One region of the Paenibacillus sp. JJ1683 genome, then DNA from elsewhere that is predicted to be linked to it. Evidence: riboswitches for the same ligand, from Rfam matches in the RefSeq annotation. Region 1 holds a riboswitch; each other region holds the start of a gene.
The links. Region 1 has a riboswitch for thiamine pyrophosphate ahead of ACUC6J_RS13335 (thiamine phosphate synthase). Riboswitches for the same ligand answer to the same signal wherever they lie in the genome.

Region 1 (7,767 bases):
ATGCAATTATGATACCTGCTGGAAAATGGCACAATGTAATTAATACAGGAAATATGCCCCTTAAGATATACGTTATCTATGCACCGCCTGAGCATCCATTTGGAACAGTTCATGAATCAAAAGAAATTGCCATGTCTGCTGAAAGATAAATAAATCCAATTATATTTTATTTTATTTTATTTCTTCCCGGTCCGGAACCCAGGCCGGGATAATTACATTTTCTCCATTTTATTATTCCTTCAATACTCATGAGGACTGTCTACATAGAGTTCTGTTTTTTAATTGTTATTAGAACTTATCAATTATTAAGGTATTCATTATTTGGAATTGTAAGCTTCTGCATACTAACTTCAACGCAATAATTCCGATCTTACCATTATGCTTATCTTAGAGTCTGGTTCAACATCTTAGAACTGAGCTTGAAGCTTAAATTGCCAAAAGAAGCAAAGAAACTCCTTATGTACCTACCGAAGAGGAGATTAAGCGCTACTTCGATATGATTTAGCAAGCGAAAAACCTTCAAGACATATTGATTGTCAATACGTTGCTATTTACCGACTTTTGGGAAGCGAGTTGACCAATATCAAGTTGGCCGATGTCGATTTCTACTACTTTCAAATCCGGATTAATAAGGGCAATGAGGGCAAAAAAACAAGCCATGTCCTTAGCGTATATTTTCGTTAAAATGTTGGTGGACCCCTTGACTAACATTAGCTGGTTTTCTTTTTTTAGGCCACTCCATCTGAAAACCTTAAAATTCGCTGTTTTCAATGTTCCGATAAGGGTGCCGAATGTGCTACAATAAAGCTTTGAAAGAAACGAAAGATTGATGAAATAAGAACACTCGGCAGTGCCGATGACAATAAGGAGCCAAAAACAGCTTATGAGTTTATTGACTGTAGAAAATGTATCCCACAACTTTGGGGACCGTGCATTATTTAAAAATGTTTCCTTTCGATTACTTGCGGGGGAACGTGTAGGATTGGTAGGAGCTAATGGTGTTGGTAAATCGACACTCATGAACATTCTGACTGGAAAATTGCTTAAAGATGAAGGCAAAGTGGAATGGACTCCACGTGTACGTTATGGCTATCTGGATCAGCACACCAAGCTGACGCCGGGCAAAACAGTACGTGATGTATTAAAAGACGCTTTTCTTCCTTTGTTGGAACTAGAAAAGGAAATGATGCAAATTACAGACAAAATGGGAGAGGCTTCTCCCGAAGAGTTGGAAGTTTTGCTGGAACAGATGGGAGAAATTCAAGAGCAATTGGATATGGGGGATTTTTACCTCATTGATGTGAAGGTTGAAGAAATGGCGAATGGATTAGGTCTCTCTGCCATCGGACTGGATCGGGATGTAGCAGCACTTAGTGGTGGGCAACGGACAAAGGTGCTTCTTGCTAAGTTGCTGTTGGAAAAGCCGAATGTATTGCTGCTGGATGAGCCTACCAACTATTTGGATGTGGAGCATATTGAATGGCTTACGCGATATTTGAAGGATTATCCCTATGCTTTTATCCTCATCTCACATGATACTGAATTTATGAACCAAGTCGTTAATGTAATCTACCATCTTGAATTTGCTAAGATGACCCGCTATTCAGCTAACTATGAAAAGTTTCTTGAAATGGCGGATCTGAACAAAGCACAGCATATTGATGCATATGAGAAGCAGCAGGAATATATTAAGAAACAGGAAGATTTTATTCAGCGCAATAAAGCGCGCGCATCTACATCAGGCCGTGCAAAAAGCCGTGAAAAGCAGCTTGATCGGATCGAACGTATTGATAAGCCTGAAGAAGCTGCAAAGCCAACCTTTCAGTTCAAAGAAGCCCGTGCGAGCGGGAAAACGGTTTTTGAGGGTATTGATTTTGAAATTGGCTACACTCATGCTCTTTTGCCTAAAATGTCCATGACGATCGAACGTGGCGAAAAGATCGCAATTGTTGGCTGCAATGGTGTTGGTAAGTCTACGTTGCTCAAAACCATTCTTGGGAAAATACCTCCAATCAGCGGAAAAACCTATCAAGGGGATTTCTTGCAGCCTGCTTATTTTGAACAGGAAGTAAAGGCGGAGAAAATTACACCGATTGACGATGTATGGAATGAATTTCCGCATTTGAATCAGCATGAAGTACGAGCGCATTTGGCGCGCTGTGGTTTGAAGAATGAGCATATCACCCGGCCTTTGTCTGCGCTTAGTGGTGGAGAACAGGCTAAAGTCCGCCTTTGTAAACTGTTAATGCGTGAGAGCAACTGGGTACTGTTTGATGAGCCTACCAACCACTTGGATGTCAAAGCAAAGGATGAACTCAAACGCGCTTTGAAGGAATACAAAGGGACCGTATTGCTTGTATCCCACGAACCGGATTTTTACGAGGATTGGGTAACCAAAACGTGGAATGTAGAAGAGTGGTCTAGTAAAGTTAACTAAAATCCAGTTCTGACAGATTTCACACAAGGTGGGGTTTGCAGAATTAGGAAAATATGCTAAGCTATCTTTAGCTGATACAATAAAATAGCCACACTAGGGGAGCCGCCCATGCGGCTGAGACGAAATAAATGGATTTCGGACTCTTTGTACCTGATCTGGGTTATGCCAGCGTAGGGAAGTGAGTACTGTACAAACAAGGTAGTAGATCTTTACTTTTGTTTGTGCAGGGAACGATATACGTTTACGGATATAATAGTCCGTTCGATTTTGAACGTTTGTCAAGCCACTTCCTCTGGGAAGTGGCTTTTTGCGTTTCGTTCATCTTCATTTGTTCGAGCTTCCGTAGACGGATTTACATATGATCTCCTTTCATTATTGCTGGTACATGTGGCTGGCTCCGTATGATATTACCCAATAGGGAGCTGCAACAATATAGTTCAGCTTATACGATTATTTTATATTTTTTAGTCCAAGTGAGGTGAAAATGAGATCGAATTACACGTAATTACGATGGAAAGTGTCTCCTGTGTGGATGTACCCAAAGTGGCTGCCGCTATTTGTCCTTATATTCATTATGTACACGCACGTTCGAAACAGAAGGGTGCCTCTGCTTTGCTTTCTTTGACTCGTAGCATGATCGAGCAGGAAGTTCCTTTGCAGCAAATTGTAGTAAATGACCGTATGGACGTAGCTTTACTTACCTTGGCAAGAGCTGTCCAGCTACCTGCTAATGGGTTATCTGTGATGGATGCGAAAAGTCTGCTTCCAGTGGGTACACGCTGTGGAGTGTCTGTACATTCCTTGGAGGAGGTGCAGACCGCTGAGCAGGGGGGAGCAGACTATGTACTATTTGGTCATGTATATGAGACCTATTGTAAGGCCGGTCTTGTACCGCGGGGTGTAGCACAGCTTGAACGCATTTGCAGATTGTCGGCCATTCCGGTGATAGCGTTGGGAGGCATACAACCTCATCATGTTCCAGAGCTCTATCATGCCGGAGCAAGCGGAATTGCGGTGATGTCTGGTATATGGGAAGCAGAGTCACCCGTTGCAGCAGCGATGGAATATAGGCGAATGGTAGATCTTGTAGTTCATGACCTGTAGCAAGAAAACGAGACGAAGGGAAAGCAGAATGCTCACCGGAGAGGAGACACGGAACATATGTCAAAGACACATACAGAGAAAAAAGCAATAGGACACGCAGAATGCTTGGTCATAGGCGGAGGTGTGATCGGCAGTGCCATTGCTTATCATGTGGCTAAGGAGGGACGAAGTACAATTATGCTGGAACGATGGATCCCCGGTGAGGGAGCATCAGGAGCAGCGGCGGGAATGCTGGCAGCGGAAAGCGAAGAGTTCTCAGACCTTGAGCTGGCGCGATTTGCTCGCGCAAGTCGAGATGCATTCCCTGACCTTGTCTGTGATTTGGAGCGTTTATCGGGTATTTCAGTTGATTTTCGTACAGAAGGTTTTGTGACCCCTTTTCGTTCAGAAGCAGAGGGCCAAAGGCGCTGGAATGCTGCGAATATCCGAGAGGATGATAGCCCTATTTGGTGGGATGCCAGGGAATTGGCTCGACGGATTCCGGGCTTGGCAGATCAAGTAATTGGGGCTATATACCGATCAAAGGAGACACAAGTGGCCCCTGTTCAGCTTTGCCGTGCTTATGCAGGGGCAGCTGCGGTGCTGGGAGCAACAATATGGTCTGGAACTCATGCCGAGGAACTGATCATACAGGACGGCCGAGTTTGCGGTGTGCGAACGGATAGTGGATTTTTTTCCTGCGATCAGGTCGTGATTGCCGCAGGCTTGGACAGCTTGAAATTACTAGAACAAATTGGATTTGATTATCCTCTTTATCCAGTCAAGGGTGAAGTGGTAGCAGTCTCCTTGAAGGACCATCCGTTGGATTATACCATTTATGCCGATGATGTTTACCTCGTGCCTAAACAGAATAACGAGCTTTGGATTGGGGCTACGAGTCTTCCACATCAATATGACAAAGAGGTGACCGTAGGAGGCTTAAAAGGACTGTTAGTACGTGCATCTGCCTGGTTGCCGCGTGTACAAGAAGCTTCTTTTATACGTGCTTGGGCGGGCTTACGTCCACAGGCAGCTGCGGAGCGTCCTTTCATTGGCCCTGTTCCTGGAGTAGAGGGCGTCTATGCTGCAGTCGGGCATTATCGTAACGGTGTCTTGCTTAGTGATGCGACTGGGCGAGCGATGGCAGCTATGCTTAAAGGGGCTGATGCGGCTGGACTTGGAATAAGCAAATTTTCTTCTGAACTCCTCAAGGAGGAAAGCTTATGAAGCTGATCATTAACGGACAGAGCATGACCATTTCTAATCGAATCACTCATGTGGATCAATTGCTGCATGAACTTGATTTAAAGGTGAAAACCGTAGTGGTAGAGCTGAATCGGCATATATTGACCCGTGAAGATCATCATGAGACGGTACTTAAGGATGGAGATTGCCTAGAAATCGTACATTTTGTAGGAGGCGGTTGATCATGTTAACCATTGGAAAAGCATCTTTTACCTCAAGGCTGTTGCTGGGAACAGGGAAATTTTCGGATCTGGATATCCAATCCCAGGCTGTAGAGGCTGCTGAGACGGAAATATTAACGTTCGCTGTGCGCAGACTGAATTTGGAGGAACGGGATAAGCAACATTTTCTTGATACGCTAGATTTGAGCAGGTATACACTTCTTCCCAACACAGCAGGAGCAACAACAGCAGAAGAGGCAATCCGTATTGCCAAGTTGGCAAAAGCCTCTGGCTTGTGCGACATGATTAAGGTGGAAGTCATTGGGGATAGCAAAACGCTGTTGCCTGACCCTTTTGAAACGTTGAAGGCTAGTGAAAAACTGCTAGAGGAAGGCTTTGTCGTACTGCCTTACATATCGGATGATGTGATACTAGCAAAGAGGCTGCAAGAGCTTGGAGTACATGCCATTATGCCTGGTGCCTCACCGATTGGTACAGGACATGGTTTGCTCAATCCGTTTTCATTAGAGTTAATTATTGAGCAAGCAGAAGTTCCGGTTATCGTCGATGCAGGTATTCGCTCACCTGGTGACGCAGCAATGGCGATGCAGTTGGGAGCAGATGGTGTTCTGCTAAATACAGCTGTGGCGGGAGCGAAGAACCCTGTGAAAATGGCTGAGGCCATGAAGCTGGCTGTGCGTGCAGGCAGATATGGTTTTGAGGCAGGGATGATACCTGTAAAACGATATGCTTCAGCGAGCAGCCCAACAGAAGGCATGGTTCAAGGATGAGGATATCTGAAAAATCCGGTGCTGGAACACCACAAATTGATCGTTATTCCAGACAGGAAAGGTTTGCACCCTTTGGGCCTGCAGGCCAACTCCGGCTTGCTTCTTCTCACGTACTAATCATAGGTGTTGGAGCGCTGGGTACAGGCATTGCAGAAACGCTAGTTCGTGGAGGCGTAGGTACGGTAAGTCTCGTAGACCGGGATTATGTGGAATGGAGCAATTTGCAGCGCCAGCAGCTTTTTCAGGAAAGTGATGCAGCGCAAAGGTGTCCCAAAGCAATAGCGGCCCAGCGAAGATTAAAGGATATTAATTCGCAAACAGTCATCCATGCACATGTTTTGGATGTTGGGGTAGAAGAGCTGGAAGAGTTGATCCAGGGGGTGGATCTCATGATGGATGCAACCGATAACTTCGATACTCGGCTTCTTATGAACGACATGGCTCTCAAGCATCATATTCCTTGGATTTATGGAGGATGTGTGGGTAGCTACGGTGTAACTTACACTTTTTTACCGGGTCAAACACCTTGTCTACACTGTCTGATGGGAACTGTACCGTTTGGAGGAGAAACATGTGATACAGCCGGCATTATTCCGCAGGCAGTACAAATGGTCACCGCTAATCAGACTACAGAAGCTTTCAAACTTCTTGGTGGATATCCCGAGGACTTGAGAGGAAAATTGCTTTCGTTTGATTTGTGGAAAAATGAATATGTAGCAATAGCAGTGGATCGTCTCAAAAAGTCGAATTGTCCTTCTTGCGGTAGCCAACCGACGTATCCCTATTTATCGACCTCTCATCGGCAGAAAACAGATGTTTTGTGCGGTAGGGATACCGTTCAAATAAGACCTGCCAACCGGATATATCTGAATCTCGCAGAGATAGCAGATAGATTTGCAGCATTAGGCGAGGGAAACGTAGAGTGGAATTCGTATCTGGTTTCCTTTAGTGTGGGAGAGCATCGCTTGGTGGTTTTTGCAGATGGCAGAGCGCTGATCCATGGGACAAAGGACGTGGCCAAAGCAAGAAGTCTATATCATCGTTATTTGGGCTAAAAACCATAAACCTTAAAGCAGAAAGCCATTCTTCAGAGAATGATTTTCTGCTTTTTTGTTACACTAATACAAATATGTTTAATGGCTTATAACAAACTTGTTCGTATCCAATATGTAATGCGATGTCCAAACCAGGTGGGTGAAAAAGATGAGCCCGTTAATTGTACTTGTGGATGAAAATGAAGCGCCCGCTGTATTCGTTCGTCCATTGGAGCAGGCAGGTTATCAGGTGGTTCATGTTCGTAATACGTCGGATGTACGCTCTTATATAGCTCAGCATCCTGTGAGTTTGCTACTCCTAAACATTAAAGATGAACAGGCGGGCACTCAAGGCTTGATTCGCATTTTGCAGCAGAACCATCCTCATGTCCCGATACTTGCAATGATTTCATCAGATGAAGAGGCACATATGGTTTCCTGCTTTGAACAAGGAGCTCATGATGTAATGGTAGTGCCCTTTTATCCTAGAGTTCTTCAGGCTAGAGTGGCTAATTTATTACGAATTTTTGGTGTTGAACGTGATGTGAAAAGGGCAATCGAAGCGGGGGATATACATATAGACACTGCAAGCAGAATGGTGAGCAGAGGGGAGCGAAAACTGGAATTAACTCCGAAAGAATTCGATCTTTTGCTACATCTGGCAATACATCTTAACCAAGTTTGCAGCAGGCAGCAAATTTTAAAAGATGTTTGGAAACATGATTATATCGCTGATACGAACGTAGTAGATGTGTACATCAGGCATTTAAGGGTTAAAGTAGATAGAGGACAAAAGTTTAAAATGATTCGAACGGAACGAGGTATTGGCTATTCACTCAGAACGCCAACCGAAGCAAAATAGCATAAGTTATATAAAAAAAGCCGGAACTTTTCGTCCCGGCTTACCTATTTCAAATGAGTGTTACATTACAGCACGCGACGTGCTTTAATGTATGTTCTTTTCCAGTTGCCAGAGTTTAAATCAGAGATGGTCACCCCAGGTCCGCCGTAAGTGT
Region 2 (7,767 bases), 2.6 Mb from region 1:
TTGCTCTACACCTTCAGCCAACACCTGACCACCAAAACGAAAAGCGGATTCCACTATCCCAGTAATTTGGCGTTTTTGATCACTGTTACTGTGACAGCCATCAATTATACTGCGGTCAATTTTAACATAATCGGGCTGGAGGCAATTCATAAGCTCTGTCGTAGAATAACCTGCCCCTACATCGTCCAGTGCCACCGAAACTCCCCGTGTACGATATTGTTCAAAGATTTGATGCAAAAAATTCAGGTCGTCTATTTCTTCCGTCTCTACGACCTCAAACACAAAATCCTCCGTATTCATGGATAGCCGATCAATTGTCTCAAAGGTATGATTCAAGCAATAAGCCGGATTATAAATAGTTGAAGGGAGAAAATTAATAAATCGTTTAATTCCCGTCGGAAGGCATGTCGCACTTTTTTCAATGGCGGAAATACGAGCCGAGCGATCCAAATGAGCATGCAAGCCAGCTTCACGAGCAACTTCAAACAATCGGAAAGGCTGAAAAGACTTATCGGGCTGTGATGGACGCAGCAAAAACTCAAAGCCGATGATATTCAGCTTGTAGTCAACAATAGGCTGCATATGGCTGGTAAAGTTTTGATTCTTAATAATACTCACCAGATCCGGATGTTGCAGTCGAGCTTGCAATTGACTAAATAAAAGCCAGTCCTCAAATCCCTCAACATGTTGCAAACCAGTCACCACAACTTGCATTTGGTCCAAGCACTCCTGCGGCAGACGAGCCAGTCCGTTAACTAGCTGTTCCAACTGTGAACGGCTGTCGTAGCGAAACACGATGTTATCCTCACACCAATATTCTGGTTTCATTTGTTCCGATAGCATACCCAAGCCCTCTAATGCTGGAGTAAGCGACACCCTAGAATGCCTAATTTTCAGCAATCCTTGATCCTTAATAGGTAATATGATGCTGCAATTGCTGCAAGTCATAATGGTCCTCCTCGGAACAATTTCCCGGTTTTTTCACCATTATATCACAAACAATTAGAACAAAAGTACTATATAATTACGTGTTTTGACAAAAAATAAGCTTATTCCGAACAACAACTTAGGACTTAAGTACATATTCGACAAAAACAAAGCCTTTTTTACACTCATAATAAACACGGTACTGTTGTATTGGGCATCAAAAAAAGCAGCAAATCTCTTATTTAAAGAGACTTACTGCTTCATTCTGTTATGGAGTGGAGACTAAAATCCCAAGTTACTTGGACGCCTTTGGCTTCGTTGTTTTAGCCGGTTTTGCAGCCGCAGGTTTAGTCGTTTTGACAGCTGGCTTCGCGGTTGCTTTCGCAGGTGCCGCAGCTTCCTTCACAGAGGTCGTTGCTGCACTAGGCTTAGCGCCAGCTTTCAAGCTGTATTTGGCAAACCCGTCTGCCGCGCTGCTCAAGTATGAAATTTGTTGATTTCCAGCCAGCACGTCTTTGGCATCAGAAGAGGACTCAAAGGTAACCTTGGCCTGACCAAAAGGAGCAATAGACCAGTTGCCGTCCGCTGACGGATTAATCGTTCCGTTCGTACGGATATAATCAACAACGACTTGGCGACTTTCATCTGGTGCTGCCATCACAATACGTTTGCCATCTGGGTTGGCCAGTTTGGAGGAGGAAGCACGATAGTTATTGGTCGCAACAATAAATTTCTGTGCAGGATCAATAGCCTTCCCGTTGTATTGCAGATCCTTGATACGATGGGCTGAAGAATCAATAATATTTCCCTTGGCATCATATCGTGCAGGCTGAGTTACATCAATCTGGTAATTCACACCGTCAATCACATCAAAATTGTAGGTTGGGAAATCTTTGTTGATCAGCGATTGTTCCTCAGTTTTGCTAGGATCAATGCGGTTGAACTGACCCGCAGACCACTCCAGCCACTCCTGAATTTCAGCACCAGTAACTTCTACAGCATGAACCGTGTTCGGGTACACATACAGATCGGACACGTTTTTAATCGCTATTGTACCTTCAGGAATGTTGGTATAATACTCGGCACCGTTGCGACCACCGGCTTTGAATGGAGCGCCTGCCGATAATACGGGGAGATTTTCGTATTCGGTTCCTTTAAGATGGTTTTGAACATACCATTTCTGTGCATTTGTCACAATTTGAATGGACGGGTCATCCTGCACTAATGCAAAATAGCTGGTAATCGGTGCAGTCGTTGTTCCGACAGGTTGACGGATATAATCCAGCGTTCCTTGATGCTCTCCTTTGATCGCATCAATCAGTTTAAATTCAGGAGTAAACTGCACTGCCTGATTGGTAGTACTCACAACTGGACGCACTTTTGACTGAGAGTTGATTACGTGCCACTCGCGATTTCTCTTCTCCAAGCTCAGATCAATAATGCCCAGATCCTTACCCCACGAAGAAGCTTCCACAGCCGGTACGCCATTAATTGTTCCTTTATCCAAATCTACACCGCTCATATCTTTAAAATCAGAGCCTGGGAAAGATTTGTGAGCATGCCCAAACAAAATCGCGTTAATCCCGTCTACCTGGCTCAAATATTTAACGGCATTCTCCATCATTGGCGTTTGCGGCACATCCTCATAGCCTGTGTGTGCAAGCACGACAATAATGTCAGCACCTTCTGTTTTCATTTGTGGAATAAACTTTTTGGCTGTTTCCACAATATCCTTCGTAACGACCTTATCCTTCAAATTAGCTTCATCCCACTGCATAATTTGGGGGGTTACCAGACCGATGACACCCACCCTAAGCGTATGCTCTTCGCCCTTCTCATCCGTTACTTTTTTATCAAGAATCTGATAAGGAGTAAAATAATTTTTAGTAGCTTGACCCTCATTATCAACATAAACGTTCGCATTTACGTAAGGAAAATCAGCTCCCTTGAGCGATTTGTCCAGGAAGTCAAGACCATAGTTGAATTCGTGGTTGCCGACAGTAGCCGCATCATAATCCATCAAGTTCATCATCTTATAGACCGGATGGACACCGCCTTCTTTCTCAAAGGTTTTGTTGCGGGCCATATAATCGCCTAATGGATTGCCCTGCAGCAAATCACCGTTATCGAACAGCATGCTGTTTCTTGTTTCACTACGTGCTTGTTGGATCAAGCTTGCTGTGCTAACCAAGCCATATTCATTAGTTTCTTTGTCCGAATAATAATCATAATTCATCAGCGCCCCATGAATATCTGTTGTTTCCATGATCCGCAAATTCACCGTAGCGCTATCGCGAGAATCGATAGCTGCCCAGGATGGAGCCGCTGAAAACACCAGCAGGCTACAAGCTACAATTGCTGCTGTAAACCCTTTAAACCAATTTTTACGAAATAACAAAATATACCCCTCCTCATTAAGGTGTATGCCTCATATACATACTTTTGCACATATATGTAAGCTTTGAACCCACCATTCCTATTTTAATCCAACGCCAGACAAAAGAGTAGTCATTTGCTTAAAATATTTATGAAAAAATAATTATTTTGCGTATAAAAAAAGCCAATAAATCTCCTGAAAAAGTTGGAAATTTACTGGCTTGTCCGTTTATATTGTTTCTATTTCGTCCACACCTGGCGCTCCGTTTGTTGACCCACGTACTCAATACGAGTCGGATTGACGTCTAAGATGACATAATCGGGATCATCTGGTCCGGAAAACCATTTTTTCAGAGAATCATTCCACACTTGTTTGCGTAACCCCTCATCAGCTGTAATCTGGACGGTAGCCTCCACTTCCAAGACTTCCTTCGTGCCACCCACTTCATAGCCCAGCAGCAGATAAGCATTCGGATTGTCCTTTAGCTCATCCACTTTATGTGTTTTGCGATCCGTCGCCAGATGAATGTTCATTCCATCGTTAAAAAGGGCCATATAGCGTACTTTCGGTTTTCCGCCCTCAACCGTACCTAACGAGCAAAATTTGTTGTTATCCAAAGCCTTCACAATGGCTTGTTCCAGCTGACTGCGATCCAGTGTCTCCGTTTTACCCACAGTACAACAACTCCTTTTTACGAATTAGAATTCTATAGGGCTATGCCACTTGGCACCAGCTCTCCTAAACATACAGTGTAGCTGTTCTGAAAATAACATGACCGAAACAGATCTGAATGATTCATGTCCATTTTCAGATCAAAGCTCACAGTAAAAGTGTACCCTGTCGTTCGACAAATGAACCGTGAGCGCTCCCTCAAGGCTGGACAGACCTGCTTTCAAGGCATATAATCGTCGTAGTAAACCCGAATAAACGAACCCATTAAACCATACAATGCCAGGGGTGCTGGAATCGGCCGGCTGAGAGTGTGTCCCAAGACACTGACCCTTACAACCTGATCTGGGTAATGCCAGCGTAGGAATGCTTAAGCAAGATGTGCCTTTTATTAAAACAGGACATCCCTTACTTTGGTATATACAAGCGCAAGCGTCCCGGAATCTCGGGACGCTTTTTTTGTTGAAGATAAAGTTGTTGGAAAGATTGCTTCCGGCAGATGTGATTTTTGTGAAAATGGGGAATATAAACTGTCTGATTGGACGGATAACGGGTAATTAAAAAGGAGAGAACACAACGATGAAGCGCATGAAAATGTTAAGCCTGGGTCTGATCAGTCTGTGGCTCATGGCTATGACTCTGACCGCTTGCGGCGGCAATCCCCCTACATCTCAAAAGGAGGTTCCTGCTGCCGACACTTCAACGTCTACCTCGGCAAAGGGGCTCAAAGATGTTAAAGTCGTGCTCGACTGGACACCCAATACGAATCACACGGGACTCTATGTCGCCAAGGACAAAGGATTTTACGAAAAAGCAGGCTTGAATGTCCAAATTGTTCAACCAGGTTCAGGCGGAGCCGACCAAATGGTTGCTTCGAATGCTGCACCTTTTGGTATCAGCTATCAAGAAGGCGTCACTCAGGCTCGTATCCAAGGCGTACCGCTCGTATCCATCGCTGCGGTGATTCAGCATAACACCTCTGGCTTCGCAGCTCCGGTAGACCGCGGAATTAAAAGCCCGAAAGATTTCGAGGGTAAAAGCTACGGCGGCTGGGGTTCTCCTGTAGAAGAAGCGGTCATGAAATCCATCATGGATTCAGACCAAGGTGATGTGAGCAAAGTGAAAATCGTCAATATGGGCAATGCAGACTATTTTACAGCCGTGAAGCGGGATATTGACTTTGCCTGGATTTTCTACGCATGGACCGGGATTGAGGCCGAGCTTCGAGGCGAGCCCTTGGATATGCTGTATGTAAAAGATTATTCCAAAAGTCTCGATTACTATACACCTGTAATTGTGAGCAATGAACAGACGATAAAAAACGATCCTGACCTAGTCAAAGCGTTCATGGACGCTACTGCACAAGGCTATGAATACACTATCGCCCATCCAGAAGAAGCGGCGAATATCTTAACTAAAGCTGTGCCAGAGCTGGACAAAAAACTGGTACTTGCTAGCCAAAAATGGCTAAGCCCGCGTTATCAGGACGATGCCACGCAATGGGGTTTACAAAAAGCAGAGGTATGGCAAAACTACTCGGATTGGATGTATGAACGCAAGCTGCTCAGCAAACCTTTGGAAGTCGATAAGGCCTTCACAAACGACTTCTTGCCCAAGCGTTGATCATTTTGTTAAATCGCTAAATAAGACTGGACTAGAGAAGTGAACGAAGCGCCACTACGCGCTTTGTGTGTAAAAATGCCACACAACCTATCAAAAAACTAAAGTGCTTTTAAGGCGGTTGGTAGCGGAGCGGTTCATTTGAATCTGGAGAAGCGAAGCGTTCGCCTGAAGCTTTCTTTAGGAAAGCTAGCTTCGGAAGCATACGCTCAGGGGGATTCTTACCTTTAAAATTTAATTCAAAGAATCCCATGGCAACAGCGATCGTAAGATCAAATGAAACGCGAAGCGGTCTCCCCACCTTAAACCACCATATCTTTTTTACTAACACTCCAATAAAGGACAGGTGAAATTCACATGGCTAATACACTGCTCAGCATTCAAGTAATCCCTAAAACACCTAATAACGAAGACTCTTACCCCTATGTAGACAAGGCGATTGAGGTCATCCAGCGTTCCGGTGTCAAACATCTGGTGAATCCATTGGATACGACCATGGAGGGCGAGCTCGACGAGTTGCTGAAAGTGGTTAAAGAAATGCACGAGGCTTTGACGGAAGCTGGAAGTCCCAGCGTCATTTCACAGATCAAAATTGCACATAACCCACAGGGCATCAGCATGAACAAGCTGACCGAGAAGTATCGCCCATGAATCCGAAAGGCAAGAACGCATCCTGGTGGAAAAGCGTATGGCCGCCCCTTGTGGCGGTCCTCTTCTTTTTAGCGGCTTGGCAGGGAGCGGTTTCCTATTTACATATTGAATCCTGGCTGCTGCCAGCTCCATCCCTAATCGTACAAGAGGGTATGGCGCAGTCGGCGTTGCTTGGTGCCCATACATGGGCTACGATTCGCCTGACGCTTGCGGGATTTGCTATAGGGACAGCAACAGGACTGCTGATCGCCATCGTTCTCCATACGATTCCTTTTCTCAAATCTGCTTTGTACCCGCTCCTGATCCTTAGCCAAAACATTCCGATTATCGCCCTCGGTCCGTTGCTCATGGTATGGTTCGGTTTTGGCGTGCTGCCCAAGCTTATGGTCATTACATTAGTATGCTTTTTTCCCGTGGCTGTAGCAGCCATGGACGGGCTGACACGGACGGACCGTATGATGATGAACTACATGCGGATGTCGGGTGCAAGCCGCCGGGCTATTTTTCTAAAACTAGAGCTGCCACACTCCCTGCCACAAGTCTTCTCTGGCATTAAAATCGCTGCTACCTACAGTGTGATGGGCGCGATTATTGCCGAATGGATTGGGGCCAGTGAAGGAATTGGATATTATATGTTGCTGCAAAAATCTGCCTATCGTACGGATCTCATTTTTGCCGCTATCGGGATTATTGTTACACTCAGCTTACTGATGTTTGTCGTTATTCTACTACTGGAGAAATGGTTGGTGCGCTGGAAGCCTGATCAAGAATAGCCTCCACATATTGCATTAAAGCATTAATGAAAGGACGTGGCACATATGAGTCTGCATCCGACTGACTTGACATCACCACCCGTGGCTGATGAACAGCAACAAGCCGGAGAACCGCAGGTAATGACACCTGCTCCTCCTGCTTTGGAATTGGACGGGATCAGCCTCGCCTTCCGGGAAAAGCGAAGCTCACTGCCTGTACTACAGGATGTATCCCTTACCGTTAAGCCGGGCGAATTTGTCTCCCTCATTGGTCCGTCAGGCAGTGGTAAAAGTACGCTGTTTCACATCATCGGCGGGCTGCTCAAGCCGCAGCAGGGACGTATTCGTATGCATGGACAGGACGTGACTGGTGAACGCGGTCATATTAGCTATATGCCACAGCAGCCCGCCCTTTTCCCGTGGCGCACCACGCTGGACAACATACTACTCGGGCAGGAAAATGCACCGCGAAAGGATGCAGTAGCAGAGTCCCGATACGTCAGCGAACGTGAACGGCGCAAAGAAGCCTTGCAATGGCTTGAGCAGGTTGGGCTGGGCAAGTTCGCGAAGGCGTATCCGCATACGCTGTCTGGTGGCATGCAGCAGCGAGCGGCCTTTCTTCGCGCCCTGCTTAGCCCGCAGGAGCTAATGCTGCTGGATGAGCCGTTCAGCGCACTCGATGCGTTGACACGCGCAGATATGCAGCAATGGTTATTGCGGATGTGGGAGAAGAACCGCCGCTCTGTGCTGTTCATTACCCACAGCATTGAA
Region 3 (7,767 bases), 1.3 Mb from region 1:
AGGACTCCATAACAGCATAAATCCCCAGGAGTCCTTTCTTTACACAATACTCTAATTCAAACGAATTTCTAATAATTCCATTTCGAAAATTAAGTCAAAAAAAACATGTATAGATCGTAAGTAGAATTAATGATTCAAAATAGGTATTTCCCCAAGCAGATTCTTCAAGTTAATGGAATCCCACGGCATATGTTCGGTTATACCTAACCCAACTACATCGGTTTCTTCAGATAGTTCTTTAATCAGATGAAGTAGTTGAGGTATTTGCATTGTTCCCGCAGGAGAAAGATTATAGGGAGCTTCAGGGTTGGCGAATAATAAAGAACGAAATGCTTTTGGATCAAGTACATCTAAATCAAGGTGAATCGCCAGGTGCTTGATGCCGCTTTCTTTAATCCACTCTTTTATTGATTCGGTACTGATCGTTAACTCTTGGGTCCCAGCAGTTCGAATCCCTAATCTTTGAATTACTTCAGCATCTGTTTCTATAGTAGTAACACCTAGTTTTTGAAATGTTTCTGAAAATGCTTTTGTTTCTTCTTCTGTAGGAGTTGCTAAACCAGCGATAAAGACTTTTTCAGGTTTAAGAGGTAATTTCACATATTTTGCGAACTCCTCATCTCCTTCTCCCAATAGATTTCCAAGCGGTAATGTATGTCCGTTATCATAGCCTACATATCTAACTAAATCACTGTGGGCATCGATCCAAATTAACCCTAATTCTCCACCGTATCGTTCGTTCAAATAGGCAAACGGGGCTTGTTCGACTAAGCAGTCACCACCAAACATTACAATGCGATCTGGCTTATGAGCGTCAATGATATGTTGAGCAGCCTCTAATTGTTCAAGTAGCTGTTTTCTCCCATACATACCGTTCTCGTTGGCAAGCGGAGTTCCATCATAAGCTTGAACTGGAACATGAATAAGGGGTTGATCATTGTCTGGGGCTAGCCAAGCCAGCAGTTCAGCTCCAAAAGAGTAGTTAGGATTGTTTCCTCCTTGCCATTGCGGCATTAACAGGCGTATTGTTTTAGTCATATTTTCTCTCCTTTACTTCAAATTACGGTTAGTATAAACTGAACGCAAATAAAAACGTAGTACGCACTAATTTGATAGGTACTACCCGAAAGGATAGTGTGAATATGAGTATGGCTGAATTTAAAGGTAAAGTTAAAAACATTCAAGATACACCTTTTGGTTATACAGTGTCAGTTATTGGTGGTAAATGGAAAATGGTTATTATTTACCTTCTGGCCGAAAACCAAGTGGTTCGCTTTAATGATCTGAAAAGACAAATCGGAGCTATTACTTATAAAACATTGAGTTCACAGCTAAAAGAATTGGAAGCGGATGGTCTGGTGAATCGGAAAGAGTACCCCCAAGTTCCACCTAAAGTTGAGTACAGTCTTACAGAAAAAGCGGAAACACTATTGCCTGTTTTGGAAGGGTTATGTGAATGGGGAACCAAAAATCAATATAATTAAGTTTCGTTTTTTAATTGCTTTCGAATGCTATACGAATATTAGAAAAGACGATTGACATATATTTATAGTTAATCAGGTATTCTACAAGCTCAAGTGTACTGGGGATAGGAAGCTTAAAAATCAGTATCTTTTGGGGGGGATATTTTTGACTATGGCAATTATTTTATTTGTAGCGAATATTCTACTTATTCTTGTTTCAATCGTTGGTATTGTTCTGTTCATGGGGATATTGTACAGGGGGTACATTTTGCTAGGATTACTTATTGCTGAGAAAAAGAACACAAGAAATCAAGCTGTAAAAGATTAATTTTATGACAACACAGAGCCTCATTTCTACTTTATTAGTGGAAATGAGGCTCTTGCGTAAACAATAAAAGTGACATAATGGGGTGAAGGAAGGGACATAGCATTTTATAGCTTTTGGGACATCCCCGGATGTTTGATGCTTAGCACTACCTTTTTCTTTAGTTCCTCTGCAGCAGCTCGAATCTGTTTTGCCTGCGTCACAGCCGAAATCACCGCTACACCATCGGCACCCGCACTTACCACTTCCTCCACACGGTCTATCGTAATGCCACCGATCCCGACGATGGGCAGATCAATTCCCGCTTTGCGCATCTCATGCAAAATGGCTGGACCCTGCACCGCATGAGCATCATCCTTTGAGATGGTGGGATAGATGGGGCCGACGCCGAGGTAGTCCGCACCTTGCAGAATGGCTCGACGAGCTTCCTCAATCGTATGGGCGGAGACGCCAAGGATTCGGTTTCCGATCCGCGTACGCACAGAATCAGCCGATTCATCGTCCTGACCGATGTGAACACCGTCGGCGTTGAGCTCAAGAGCCAGCTCCACATCGTCATTGACGATAAAGGGGATACCAGCGTGGTGGCACAGATCTTGTAGCTGACGCGCAAGTTCAAACATAGGAACCCCTGTTAACGCGCTACGGCCCTTTTCCCGGAACTGGATCATGGTTGTGCCGCCAGCAAGAGCCTCCTGCACGACCCGATTTGGTTCCGCGAGGCAGTTCACGCTTCCAACAACCAGATACATCTGTAAATGCCGCCGCATGATCTCAGGTAATATTCGACCGCTCATTGGAGTATCTCCTGACGACGGCGATAGGCCCAATGATTGGTTGGACCGTGTCCCTGGCCCAAATACAATGTATCCTCAATCGCCGCCTGAATGAAGGCTCTTCCATTCAAAATAGCTTCCGGTACAGACACGCCTTTCCCTAATTCAGCGGTAATCGCTGCTGAGAACGTACATCCTGTTCCGTGTGTGTGGACAGTTCGCACCCGCTTGCCGCCCAGCTCTGTGAAGGCTGTTCCGTCAAAGAGCAGGTCAATGACCTGACCGCTGTTTTCGCTCTCCTCATCGTGGCCGCCCTTGATCACAACGAATTTGGGACCCCGGCTGCTAATATGTCTCGCAGCTTCACGGCGCCCTTCCATCGTACGAATGCTTATCCCGGTTAAGGCCTCCGCTTCCGGGATATTTGGTGTGACGACCAGGGCCAAGGGGAGCAGGTCGTCGTTCAATGCCTGCACCGCTTCTGGTTGCAGCAGCTTTGCGCCCCCTTTGGCAATCATTACAGGATCGACGACAACCTTTTCCCAGCCGAACTTTCGGATCTGCTCGGCTACTAGGCGGATGATGCCTGCATCAAATAGCATGCCAGTCTTTAGGGCGTCGACTCCAAGATCTGATCCTACAGCTTCGATCTGTTGCGCTGTTGCTTCCTGTGGCAGCGGATATACACCGTGAACTCCCAAAGTATTTTGTACCGTTATAGCCGTAATAGCTGACATGCCGTATACGCCAAGCTCCTGAAAGGTTTTGAGATCGGCTTGAATTCCAGCCCCGCCGCCACTGTCTGAACCGGCAATCGTCAGCGCTCTCGGTACATGCACGTCTCTCATCGCGCACCACCTGTTGTAGTTGTTCCAGCTTCACGGATCGTGACATGCCCCTCTAGCGAACCAGTATGTAGTTTGGCAAGCTCGTCGAGAAAGGCAATCTGGAAGCTGCCCGGCCCCAGCTTTGCGGTATGCGCTGCGGCTCGAGAAGCTGCTGCACTGTAAAATGCCAAACCTGCTGTGCCTGCGAGCAGCAGGTTGGGTTCAACTGCTGCAAAGGCACCCAACACAGAGGTCAGCAGGCAGCCTGTTCCGGTTACCTTCGTAAGCAGCGCGTCTCCGCCACTAATCAATCGTACTTCAACCCCATCGGTGATGACGTCCTCTTTTCCAGTGATGACAACCATGGTATGGAGCGTTTGCGCAGCCCGAACTGCCAGATCGACATTACTGCTGTCAGCGCTGTCGCCTGCATCTACCCCTTTAATTTCTCGGGCTTCTCCGATCAGATGAGCGACTTCGGCTGCATTGCCTCGTACTAGTGAGATGTTAACCTCGTTTAGGATTCGCAGTGCTGACTCGGTTCTAAAACTAGTTGCTCCCGCACCGACTGGATCTAACAGAACTGGAATACCGTGAGCATTCGCCGATTGTCCAGCAAGGATCATGGCATCCACCAGCTCACGGTTTAGCGTACCGATATTTAACACGACGGCGCCCGCTATTTTGGCCATATCTGCTACTTCCTCCGGTGCATAAGCCATCACCGGGGAAGCCCCTAGTGCATATAGGCCGTTGGCTGTAAAGTTGGTGACCACCACATTGGTTATATTATGAACGAGGGGGTTGCTGTTTTGTACCTTTGTCAGGAGCGCCGAATAACTTTGTTCCCATATATTCATCATGTTTATCCTCTCTCATCTATACTGATTATTCCAAGACCGTAGCGTGCATTTGGACGGGCCATTGCTCCTGCTTATAAGCCATATCCCAGAACATATATTCCAGCTGGCAGCTTAGCATAAAATGCTCAATCATCCGCCCTCGCTCGGCAGCCGTGGCGACTTTCGCCCAAGCATCCACACGCTCTCGATATTTGAAGGTTACATCTTCAATCTGGTTGCCATAGAAGCAAATCCACTCATAGAACGGATGAGACTCGTCCGGTCTTACCTCGTCCATTAGCCTGCGTCCAATTTCAAGATATGTCCACGGACATGGTAGCAGCACGGCCATGATTTCCCCAAGAGTACCCTCATGTGCGACGGTCAGCATATGGCGGATATAATGATGAGCGGACGGAGCGAGTGGATATCCCTGCATCTCTTCATAGGTGACACCTGCGATAGCACAAAAATTTTGATGCGGATGAACCTCGCTGTTGAGAATAAAAGAGATCTGTTCGTTAAATACAGCCATATCCTCCCGGCTCGTGCTTTTGGAGATCGCGATGCCGTAAATCCGCATGTAGGCGTTCAAATATTCAAAGTCTTGTTTTACATAGTGAATCAGCTGTTCCCTTGTTAAATTTCCTTCAGCAATACCTCTCACAAAGGGATGCTCATAAATGGCTTGAAAAATGCCATCCGCCTGCTGACGGAGCTCTTGCGAAAAACTCATTTCCCCACCTCCAACAAAAATGGAGAACAAGAAGTCCCGTAAGATACAATTCTCGGAACAATGCCAAAAAGCCGCCCCGAAAACTGGAGCGGCTTCAACATAGGTTCAATGCGCAAAAACGCCTGAAACCCTATATAGAAGGCTCCACTTTCCTACGCTAGTACGAACTAGATCAGGTTCAAAGGGTCCAAGATTCATTCTTGTCTCAGCCATAATGGCTCCCCTAGTGGACTTTCCTATTCTTTTGACTAATACTGTACATTCGTTCCTATGTTATGTCAAATTGCTTATGCCTAGTGAAGGATTAGTGAGGGTGTTGGATTACACTTTCCACGGCTTTGACCCTCACATATTCCGGTTTCCACATTGCATCCCGAATGGCTTGCTCAATATTTGGAAGGTGTGCCTGAGCTACCTGATCCTGAATTGCGGCCTTTGCTACCGCAACCGCAACCGCAAACGAAACATCACGTAATTTTCGAATATGGGGCAGCAGTGCGCCGCCAAGTTCATTCGAATCTACGGCGTTGGCAACGGCATCAGCTGCTGCGGTAAACATGGAAGGGGTGATTCGTTTGGCCATGACCACAATTGCGCCTAGACCCAGTCCCGGGAAAACAAAGGCATTGTTCGCCTGTCCAATTTCAAATTTCGTACCGTTATAGCTGACGGGCTCAAAGGGACTTCCCGTAGCAATCAATGCTTTGCCATCAGTCCATCGTATCAAATCCTCGGGTACCGCTTCAGCCAGATTGGTAGGATTGGACATGGGCATAATGATCGGGCGTTCCACATGCTTTGCCATTTCCTTGATAATCTCTTCAGAAAAGGCACCCGCTACACCGGAAGTCCCAATTAAGATTGTAGGTTTTACCTGACGGATGACCTCCAGCAACGGTATTTTGCCGTCTTCCGATCGGGCCCATGAGCTGATTTCTTCCTTTTTACGCACATATGGTTTCTGATAATCGAGTACATCTTCCATATCGTCCGTTAATAATCCGCGATAATCAAAGGCCCAAAACGACCTGAATGAATCTTCTTCAGGAAGCCCGTCCTCGATCATAGCTCCTCGTATTTGGTCGGCGTTGCCGATTCCTGCTGCCCCCGGACCAAAGACAAGTATTTTTTGTTCACGTAGCGGAGTTTTGGTGACACCTACCGCCGAAACAATCGCAGCTAATGTGACTGCTCCTGTGCCTTGGATGTCATCATTGAAGGTGAGAATGTTTTGACCGTACTTCCCTATTATGTGGCGTGCGTTCACGCTGCCCACATCCTCCCAATGCAAAAGCGCCTTCGGGAATTGTGTTAACGTTTTACTAATAAAGGTATCAATAAATTGATGATAGGCTTCTCCGCGAACTCGTTTATGGCGGTTTCCGATGTATAGCGGATCATTCAGCAGCTTCTCGTTATTCGTGCCGACATCCAGTACAATGGGCAGCACCCGCCCGGGATGAATACCTGCCGCAGCTGTATATACAGCAAGTTTGCCAATAGCAATGTTAATTCCCCCGACACCCCAGTCACCAATTCCCAAAATACTTTCTGAATCCGTGACCACGATCAGGTCAACATCCTCACTACGTAAGCCGGAATTATAGAACGCCTGTCCGATACCGTTCGGATTATCTATCGATAAATATACGCCCCCGGGACGGTTGTACTCATGGCTGTATTCTTGAATGGCGGTTCCTACAGTCGGTGTGTAGACTACGGGCAGCATTTCACTCAAATGGTCGGTTAGCAGCCGATAGTAAAGCACGACATTCCGGTTATGAAGGTCGTTAAGTGAAGCATTTTTACGCAGCATGGTGGGTTGTGCCAGGAATTGCTGATATGCCCGAACGCTCTGTTTTTCCAATGAAAGGACAGTGGGAGGAAGAATTCCTTCCAAGCCCAGTTCTTTGCGTTCTTCTTCTGTAAATGCCACCCCTTTGTTCAAAAGAGGGTTTGCTAGGACGTCCTTTCCTCGTAAGGGAGTAGATAATGACCCATCACGATTGACATGAAATGCTTCCATAAAAATACCTTCTTTCCCTATATTTTGATAATTATTCATGATGAAAATGACATGTTGTCCATAGTATGGACGTACAAATTGGTTTTATTCGCCTATCAATCTATGACAAAATGACCATATGTGTATCTTTTTATTAATCCTATAGAACTAATTTTGTTTTCGGATTCAACTTGTAATTCGTATAGTAATAGTCCTAATGAATCGGGTCTAAATGCTCTGTTTTTATCAAATATGAAAATTAGTTTTTCTTCTCTTGAATGCTTATATATCAAGGGATGTGAGCTATTATGTTAAGAAAATATGAAGTATTTGGACATTAATTTAATCTTACTAAGCAAACATTTTTAATTCTTTTTCAACAAAATAGAATTATTCGGAGGAAAAGGAGAGGTTTGTGTGCAGGGACCTATAGCCATTTTTAGCGATAACAACAGGGCTATTGATTATCCCAATGTGATTTGTTTTTACCAATATATACAGTGCGAGGACACGGAGGAAGCTTCAGTCTACGAGGGCGCAAGTTGCTGCCTGATAGATTATAGGGAGCCGGGGCAAGCCGTGCGGAAAGCTAATCAGATCCGTAGCCAATTTCCGCAAATGCCATTGCTATTGGTGACGGATGTAACCTTTCCGTTCAGTGATCAGCATATGGTGCAGATTATCGGAGTAGGCCGATTGCGTCTGCTATTTTGGCAAGCCAATGATACCGAAGAAATACTTTCTGAAATACAAAGCTTGCTCTATCCCGAGTATTCGACTAAAAGCCAACATG
Region 4 (7,767 bases), 2.3 Mb from region 1:
GGAATCTGATGCAAGCTGGTGCCGTTTAAGACTGGAAACAGCAACTCCAAAATTTCCAAAGACGGATGTCTCGGCAGATTAATTTGATTGTGAATGTTATGGTACAGTGTATCTGGCTCCAGCAGGAAGGTACTGTCCAAAATCATTGCGTCCACATCCTTGGTTTGCAAGCCCGCCTGAAGAGCGGTTCCTGCTCCCATAGAAAAGCCCCATACGATAATTTCCGACGAGCCGCGTTGCTTCGCAAGCTGAATCGCTCCAAGAAGCTGCTGGGATTCCGCCTTACCTCCGGTTGCGACGGCCTTGCTGTTTTGTGACGCGAATCCATAATCAAACATGACCACATTAAAGTTCAGACTGTGGGCATAATGCGCCAGATCATACATAGGAATCCAGCTTTCTTCGCGATTAGCCCCGTAACCATGACTGAAAATAATGGTTTTCCGCGATTGATCCGCCGGGATATACCAGCCTTGTACGATACGGCTACCATCCTTGGCTGGGAAGCTGACATCTTCATAAGGCATGCCTTTGGCCTGCATCGGATTAGAGTACAAGGGTGCGACGGTGGGATTCGTAAGCACCCAGGCGATGTAAGCATGCAAGGCAATAAAGCAAAACAACAGAAAAAATACGACCGACAGCAGCAGAGCAATCACAACGTGCTTGAACCGCAGCATACGGGGATTAAAGAGTGGGGTGGACGGCTCCTGAACAGCGGTCTGTAGCTGAGCGTTGCGCTGGGATGTCGAAATCATGTAAGAGCCTCCTTATATAAAATTGATCTTCGAATCATAAAATTTAGGTATAATTCCACTTGAAAATAGTAGGGTATGTCCGTATAGATACCTATTATCGTATGATGGCTATTATCCAAAGTCAACGCCTGAACCGGAAAAGTAAAAATGATGCAAAGAATTGTCGATGTTTGTTCTTGTTCTGTAATATGGTTGTCACAAAAACATCGGTTTACAGTAGCCGCGACTATTCTATATAATTTATGTAACCATGTTTCATAGTGTGAAACGAATATGGATACAAGAGGAGCGGTTCACGATGGAAGACCGTAAATTAACCGTCCGCGCTGTAGAGCGTGCACTTGATATACTGCTGTGTTTTACCGCAGAATCTGATCTTGGTCTAACGGAGATTGCCTCCCAAATTGGTCTACATAAAAGCACTGTTCATCGTCTTTTGACTACGCTGGAGGATCGGGGATTTGTCGTTCGGAATGCCGAAACGGAAAAATATAGGCTTGGTTTTCGCATATGGGAGCTGTCCACGCATCTGTCCCAAAGCGATGAGCCGGCGGTGTTGTTACAGCCTGCAATGGAAGGACTGCGTGATCGCTTAGGGGAAACGGTCAGCTTGTACCTGCGGGATGGAAGCATGCGTATTCGCATACAAGCCGTGCAGAGCAATCAGGCGATCCGCAGGGTTGCGCCTGTAGGTGCGCGTATGCCGCTGGCTGTGGGAGCCTCCAGCAAGGTGCTGGCGGCCTTTATGCCACCACAGGAGCTGGAGGTATTGCTAAGCAGTGAAGAATGGCCACCTTCGGTAGACCCGGAGGTTTATAAAGCCCAGCTGCAGGACATTCGTGAGAAAGGCTATGCGACCAGCTATGAAGAACGTGAGCCAGGAGCTGCGGCTGTGGCCGCGCCTATTGTGAACCGAAAGGGACAGGTCACGGCGGCTTTATCTGTATCCGGCCCGGTCAGTCGACTTGCGCCCGAGACGCTGCATGAGTTTGCACCGATTTTGATCGAAGCAGCCAAGGAAATGGGGCTTATGCTTCCGTGACAGTAATCAATACAAAAGGAAAGCATACAAGGGTTGCCAAAGCTATAAATTTAAAGTAGTCTGATAGAGATGGCGGTATGTCTGTTATAGCCACCAATTCATGTGAATAGAAAGTATCACAGTTACTGGGGGAGCCTGTAATGCGGGCTGAGATGGAATCAGGCAAGATTCCGGACCCTTTGCACCTGATCTGGATCATACCAGCGTAGGGAAGTAATCGGCCATTGAAATGTATACGCAGCTGCTGTCTACGGCCGCGCATTGGAATATGATTATTCCACGTGCGATCGGTTTGGATAGCTGTCTCGTTTGATTAGCCGGTTCCCTAGGGAACCGGCTTTTTTGCATAGATCAGCGCCACCCTGGGAATGGTTCCGGATCGGTGTGTCATTTCAACGATACGGGAGGAATGGATCATGAAACCGACAGAAACAAAAGGAACAAAAGAAACAGGAATGAAATCAGCAGATGCAGGATTGGCGGGAATAATAGAAGTAGAGGGAGAGAAGGCCAAAGCGGAGCAAGCCAGTGGGCTACAGCCCTTTCCGGGGAGCCGTAAGGTGTATATTCAAGGTTCTCGGCCAGACATTGCCGTGCCAGAGCGTGAAATCGCGCTGCAACCCACACATACGCCGCAGGGAACCGAGTATCATGAGCCACTGCGTGTATACGATACCAGCGGTCCGATGACGGACGAAGCCTACCAGGTCGATATCCGTCAGGGATTGCCACCATTACGGCGAGCTTGGGCACTGGAACGGGGGGATGTGGAGGCTTATGAGGGCCGCGCCGTCAAGCCGGAGGATAATGGACTGAAACCCGGCTCCAAACGGGAGACAGTGGAATTTCCCGGCGTGACCAACCGTCCGCTACGGGCTTCGCAAGGGCGTACTGTGACGCAAATGCACTATGCGCGGCAAGGGATCATTACGCCTGAAATGGAATTTGCGGCGATCCGCGAAGTTGTAGAGCCCGAGTTTGTACGACAGGAGCTGGCGGCTGGACGAGCTATTTTACCTTCAAATATCAATCACCCGGAAAGCGAGCCCATGGTCATTGGACGCCATTTTCACGTAAAGATCAATGCGAACATTGGGAATTCCGCAGTTACGTCCTCCATCGAGGAAGAAGTGGAGAAGATGACCTGGGCTGTGCGCTGGGGCTCAGACACCGTCATGGACCTGTCTACAGGCCGGAATATTCATACAACGCGCGAATGGATCATCAGGAATTCTCCCGTACCGATTGGAACGGTGCCGCTATATCAGGCACTGGAAAAGGTGAACGGCGAAGCTGAGAAGCTGACGTGGGAGCTGTATCGAGACACGCTGATTGAGCAGGCGGAGCAGGGAGTGGACTATTTTACGATCCATGCGGGTGTATTGCTGCGATATATACCGATGACGGCGAATAGAATGACGGGAATTGTATCCCGGGGCGGGTCGATCATGGCAGCCTGGTGCCTTGCACACCATCAGGAGAATTTTTTGTATACGCATTTTGAAGAAATCTGTGAAATTATGAAAGCCTACGATGTGGCCTTTTCTCTCGGGGATGGTCTGCGTCCAGGGAGTATCTATGATGCGAATGATGAAGCACAATTTGCAGAGCTAGAGACGTTGGGCGAGCTCACGCAAATTGCATGGAAGCATGATGTCCAGGTCATGATTGAAGGGCCAGGACATGTCCCTATGCACAAAATCAAGGAGAATGTGGATTTACAAATGGAGATTTGTAAGGAAGCCCCCTTTTATACTTTAGGGCCGCTGACGACGGATATCGCACCAGGATATGATCATATTACCTCAGCTATCGGGGCAGCCATGATCGGTTGGTTCGGGACGTCCATGCTGTGCTACGTTACGCCGAAGGAGCACTTGGGTCTGCCGAACAAAGATGATGTCCGCGAAGGAGTTATTACCTACAAAATTGCCGCACATGCTGCCGATCTGGCGAAGGGTCATCCGCGGGCACAGCAGCGGGACGATGCTTTGTCCAAGGCGCGTTTTGAATTCCGCTGGCGCGATCAGTTCAATCTCTCGCTTGACCCTGAGCGGGCATTGTCCTACCATGATGAAACGCTACCAGCAGAGGGGGCCAAGGAAGCCCACTTTTGCTCGATGTGCGGTCCCAAGTTTTGCAGTATGCGTATCACGCAGGACATTCGTGCCTATGCGGCCGAAAAGGGACTGAATACTGAGGAAGCCGTTGCCGCCGGGATGCGAGAGAAGGCAGAGCAGTATCGGGAAGCTGGGCAGTAAAAATCGGTAGCGATACAAAAGTCAATCAACTGGGAAGCCTCAACGAAAAGTACAGTTAAGCTCGTCAGAGGTTTATTTCCATAAACGTATGAGCAAGGTTTAGAAACGCGTGAGTAAAAAAAGGCCGTGGTTCTCTACAGTCGATGTAGAAAACTACGGCTTTTCAGCTTATGTAAAGCGGGATCATGCTACCGGATTAACGGAGCTTTATTTTTTACCCATTTTTTCATTCAAAATGTCCTGAAAGCTGAGCTTCTTCTCCGAGCTGTCTTCTTTCTTCTGCATACTCACCGCGTTGGCACGTTGGTATTGGTGGTGAAAAGGCATCAGGGTGTGGACAGTTAAGTTCATTGTATTCATGTGGTCATTCCTCCAATTCCATTTTGTCAAATTCAGATTGAGTTGCTTAGGACGTCTGTATAGGACTATGTATATGTACTTGATGTCGTAATGCCGTGTAGGTTGCTTGGTAATGTTTCAATCATTATACCCGCATTTATCCAAAGTAAAACGCTTTTGACATAAAACAGGAAGATGGTCGTATGTGTCCAAAATGTGTATTAGGAGGATGGTCATTTTAGGGGAAAATGTGCCTAGGGTCTAAACAAGGGCTAGAGGCCCGTTTTCTCAGTTTAGTAGTCGGGATTGTGTTTTTTTGTCGAATAACCTTGTATTAGCGGAATTTTGCGGAATTCTAAGGTTGGACTAAGGCAGTCTGGTGGCGAATTAAAGTGTCAAAGTTGTATTGACTTTATGTTGGGTAGTAGATACCATGAACTGGTTGTCAGCGTATTTTGGCAAGAAGAGTCAGCCAATCCATCTGGCAATTCATCCGTTGAAATGTTAGAGAGAGGATTAGAGCATATATGAAAAAAAGTATTGCAGATATCGTATTTATTATTCTGGGTGCGTTTTTTTTCGCGCTGGCTGTTAATCTGTATGTGATCCCGAATGAATTTGGCGAGGGGGGCGTTACAGGGGTCACGATCATCTTGTACTACCTGTTTCAGTGGTCTCCCTCGATCGTCAATCTGGTCATTAATGGCTTGCTGCTGATTGTCGGATATAAATTTTTGGACAAGAGAACGACTCTGTATACTATAATTGCGGTCGCTTTTAACTCGCTGTTTTTACATTTAACAGTCAACTGGCGGATTGATTCGCATGAGCCGACGATTAATGCCGTATTTGCCGGAGTTTTGGTAGGGGTCGGCATTGGCTTAATTGTACGGGTCGGTGGTACAACGGCAGGAACGGTCATTTTAGCCCGGATTGCTAACAAGTATCTGGATTGGAATATCAGCTATGCCTTGTTGTTTTTTGATCTGATTGTCGCCTTCTCTTCCTACTTTATTATTGGCCCGGAAAAATTAATGCTAACTATCGTTATTTTGTACGTCGGTACGAAAGTTATGGATTTCATGATTGAAGGATTGAATCCGAAAAAAGCGGTCATGATCATTTCGGAGCATCAAGACAAAATTGCTGAGATGGTCATTACGCAGATGGACCGTGGAGTTACCGTCCTGTCAGGCCACGGATATTACACCAAAAATCCAAAAGAGGTCCTATATATCGTCATTAGCAAACAAGAGGTGTCGGCGCTTAAAAAGATTGTAAAAGCTATCGATACAGCAGCATTTATCACCATTCATGACGTACGGGACGTATTTGGAGAGGGCTTTTTGGATATTTCGAAGTAGTTTAGCAATGCGAAGGCAAGGATATAAGAGAATACAGTGGCAAGCCGGTCCTGAGAGGATCGGCTTTTTTGCATTTAGCAGTGAGAATGTCTTTTGCTAATCGCATAATTTCTCTTTTACTTAGCCGTGGATATAAAAATATAAATTGCTGATATGTGTATAATATGAATTGAATCAGCTCTAAAAGGAGAACTTCCATGCGAAATAGATTAAATATTTTTAATGTGTTGTCCTTTCTTGTGTCCGCTTTGCCTTTCGTCATCTACCTTTTCATGTATCCGACAATGCCCAGAAAGGTAGCAATCCACTACGGTTTTAATGGGGTGGCTGACCGTTTTGTTGACAAATCCTCTCCTGAGGTATGGTTGTTATGTGGACTTAGCCTCATATCATTTATGATTATGCTTTTGCTTCAGCCTATTCTCAGACGTCGATTCAAGAGCCAAGAAGGCTCTGAAATGTTGAAAAGCCTGCCTGGTCTCATTACAGTTCTTATATCTGTTGTATTCTCGACCATAGGCATGTGTTTTCTTCTGAATGCTTCGGGCATGTAAAAAATCCCCTCTCCATTGCAGTTTACACCGCATTTGAGAGGGGATTTTCATTATTCACTCGATCATTACGCTTGAATCATTTGACGCAGTACGGTTTGCAAGATACCACCGTTGTGGTAGTAGTCGATGTCAACGGTGCTGTCCAGACGAGCAGTGACCGGGAATTCGAACTTGGTGCCATCCTCGCGTTTGGCTACAACCGTAAGTTCTTGACCTGGTTTCACGTCATTGTCAATGCCGAGGATGTCGAAGGTTTCGCGACCGTTCAGGCCCAAGCTGGACCAGCCATAGCCTTCCTGGAATTGCAGCGGCAGTACACCCATACCGACCAGGTTACTGCGGTGAATCCGCTCGAAGCTTTCTGCAATGACGGCTTTAACACCTAACAACAGCGTACCTTTGGCTGCCCAGTCACGTGAGCTGCCTGTGCCGTATTCCTTGCCGGCGATGACGATCAGGTTCTGATCGGCTGCCTGATATTTCATGGACGCATCATAGATGGACATTTCCCCATCTGTAGGCAAGTACTTGGTCACACCGCCTTCGGTGCCTGGAGCTACATTGTTGCGGATACGGATGTTGGCGAATGTACCGCGCATCATGACTTCATGGTTACCGCGACGGGAGCCATAGGAGTTGAAGTCCTTGCGCTCTACACCATGCTCCTTCAAGTACAGTCCTGCCGGGCTGGAAGGGGCGATGTTGCCTGCTGGTGAGATGTGGTCAGTCGTGACCGAATCATTCAGCAAGGCAAGTACACGGGCATTACGGATTTCCTTGATATCCTGCACACCATCCTGAAGTCCTTCAAAGAACGGCGGATTTTGAATATAAGTTGAGTTTTCATCCCATTCATACAGTTCGCCTTCAGGAACCGGAATGGAATTCCATTTTTCGTTGGCCGTAAATACATTTTCGTATTTGCGACGGAACATATCCGGGCTCAGAGACAGGCTGATCGCTTCCTTGATTTCTTCGGAAGTAGGCCAGATATCTTTTAGGTAGACAGGCTGATTGTCCTGATCGTAACCGAGTGGTTCGTTCACCAAATCAATATTTACCGTGCCGGCGAGAGCATAAGCGACTACCAGTGGCGGTGAGCCGAGATAGTTGGCTTTGACTTGCGCATGCACACGTCCTTCAAAGTTCCGGTTACCGGAAATAACTGCGCCAACGGTCAGATCATTGTCTGTAATAGCCTGACTCACTTCGTCAGGAAGGGGTCCAGAGTTACCGATACAGGTCGCGCAACCATAGCCTGCCACATGGAAGCCGAGGGCTTCGAGCGGTTCGATCAGCCCGGCTTTTTGCAGGTACTCCGTCACGACAAGGGAGCCTGGTGTCAAGCTTGTTTTAACATAGCCTGGCTTTTTGAGCCCGCGCTGTACTGCCTTTTTGGCGAGCAAGCCCGCGCCTAGCATAACGCTCGGGTTGGAGGTGTTCGTGCAG

Region 2: another riboswitch for thiamine pyrophosphate. It lies ahead of ACUC6J_RS02255 (ABC transporter substrate-binding protein); the one in region 1 lies ahead of ACUC6J_RS13335 (thiamine phosphate synthase).
Region 3: another riboswitch for thiamine pyrophosphate. It lies ahead of tenA (thiaminase II); the one in region 1 lies ahead of ACUC6J_RS13335 (thiamine phosphate synthase).
Region 4: another riboswitch for thiamine pyrophosphate. It lies ahead of thiC (phosphomethylpyrimidine synthase ThiC); the one in region 1 lies ahead of ACUC6J_RS13335 (thiamine phosphate synthase).

What each region holds. Positions count from the first base shown of each region.
Region 1 covers NZ_CM129820.1:3,140,887-3,148,653, reverse strand. Annotated here, with positions in the region: gene ACUC6J_RS13345 (cupin domain-containing protein) at 1-149, shown strand, start outside; gene ACUC6J_RS13340 (ABC-F family ATP-binding cassette domain-containing protein) at 884-2,437, shown strand; TPP riboswitch at 2,523-2,631, shown strand; gene ACUC6J_RS13335 (thiamine phosphate synthase) at 2,948-3,541, shown strand; gene thiO (glycine oxidase ThiO) at 3,599-4,747, shown strand; gene thiS (sulfur carrier protein ThiS) at 4,744-4,947, shown strand; gene ACUC6J_RS13320 (thiazole synthase) at 4,950-5,717, shown strand; gene ACUC6J_RS13315 (ThiF family adenylyltransferase) at 5,714-6,772, shown strand; gene ACUC6J_RS13310 (response regulator transcription factor) at 6,921-7,613, shown strand; gene ACUC6J_RS13305 (C40 family peptidase) at 7,679-7,767, opposite strand, start outside.
Region 2 covers NZ_CM129820.1:508,594-516,360, reverse strand. Annotated here, with positions in the region: gene ACUC6J_RS02270 (EAL domain-containing protein) at 1-948, opposite strand, end outside; gene ACUC6J_RS02265 (bifunctional 2',3'-cyclic-nucleotide 2'-phosphodiesterase/3'-nucleotidase) at 1,223-3,325, opposite strand; gene ACUC6J_RS02260 (pyridoxamine 5'-phosphate oxidase family protein) at 3,544-3,978, opposite strand; TPP riboswitch at 4,248-4,357, shown strand; gene ACUC6J_RS02255 (ABC transporter substrate-binding protein) at 4,553-5,596, shown strand; gene ACUC6J_RS02250 (MTH1187 family thiamine-binding protein) at 5,951-6,244, shown strand; gene ACUC6J_RS02245 (ABC transporter permease) at 6,241-7,017, shown strand; gene ACUC6J_RS02240 (ABC transporter ATP-binding protein) at 7,063-7,767, shown strand, end outside.
Region 3 covers NZ_CM129820.1:4,447,513-4,455,279, reverse strand. Annotated here, with positions in the region: gene ACUC6J_RS19040 (arginase family protein) at 127-1,038, opposite strand; gene ACUC6J_RS19035 (winged helix-turn-helix transcriptional regulator) at 1,143-1,484, shown strand; gene thiE (thiamine phosphate synthase) at 1,896-2,585, opposite strand; gene thiD (bifunctional hydroxymethylpyrimidine kinase/phosphomethylpyrimidine kinase) at 2,582-3,412, opposite strand; gene thiM (hydroxyethylthiazole kinase) at 3,409-4,254, opposite strand; gene tenA (thiaminase II) at 4,280-4,969, opposite strand; TPP riboswitch at 5,102-5,204, opposite strand; gene ACUC6J_RS19010 (NAD-dependent malic enzyme) at 5,274-6,995, opposite strand; gene ACUC6J_RS19005 (glycosyltransferase) at 7,392-7,767, shown strand, end outside.
Region 4 covers NZ_CM129820.1:875,545-883,311, forward strand. Annotated here, with positions in the region: gene ACUC6J_RS03935 (alpha/beta hydrolase) at 1-758, opposite strand, end outside; gene ACUC6J_RS03940 (IclR family transcriptional regulator) at 1,057-1,800, shown strand; TPP riboswitch at 1,918-2,029, shown strand; gene thiC (phosphomethylpyrimidine synthase ThiC) at 2,217-4,061, shown strand; gene ACUC6J_RS03950 (hypothetical protein) at 4,269-4,421, opposite strand; gene ACUC6J_RS03955 (YitT family protein) at 4,928-5,764, shown strand; gene ACUC6J_RS03960 (DUF1648 domain-containing protein) at 5,962-6,318, shown strand; gene acnA (aconitate hydratase AcnA) at 6,384-7,767, opposite strand, start outside.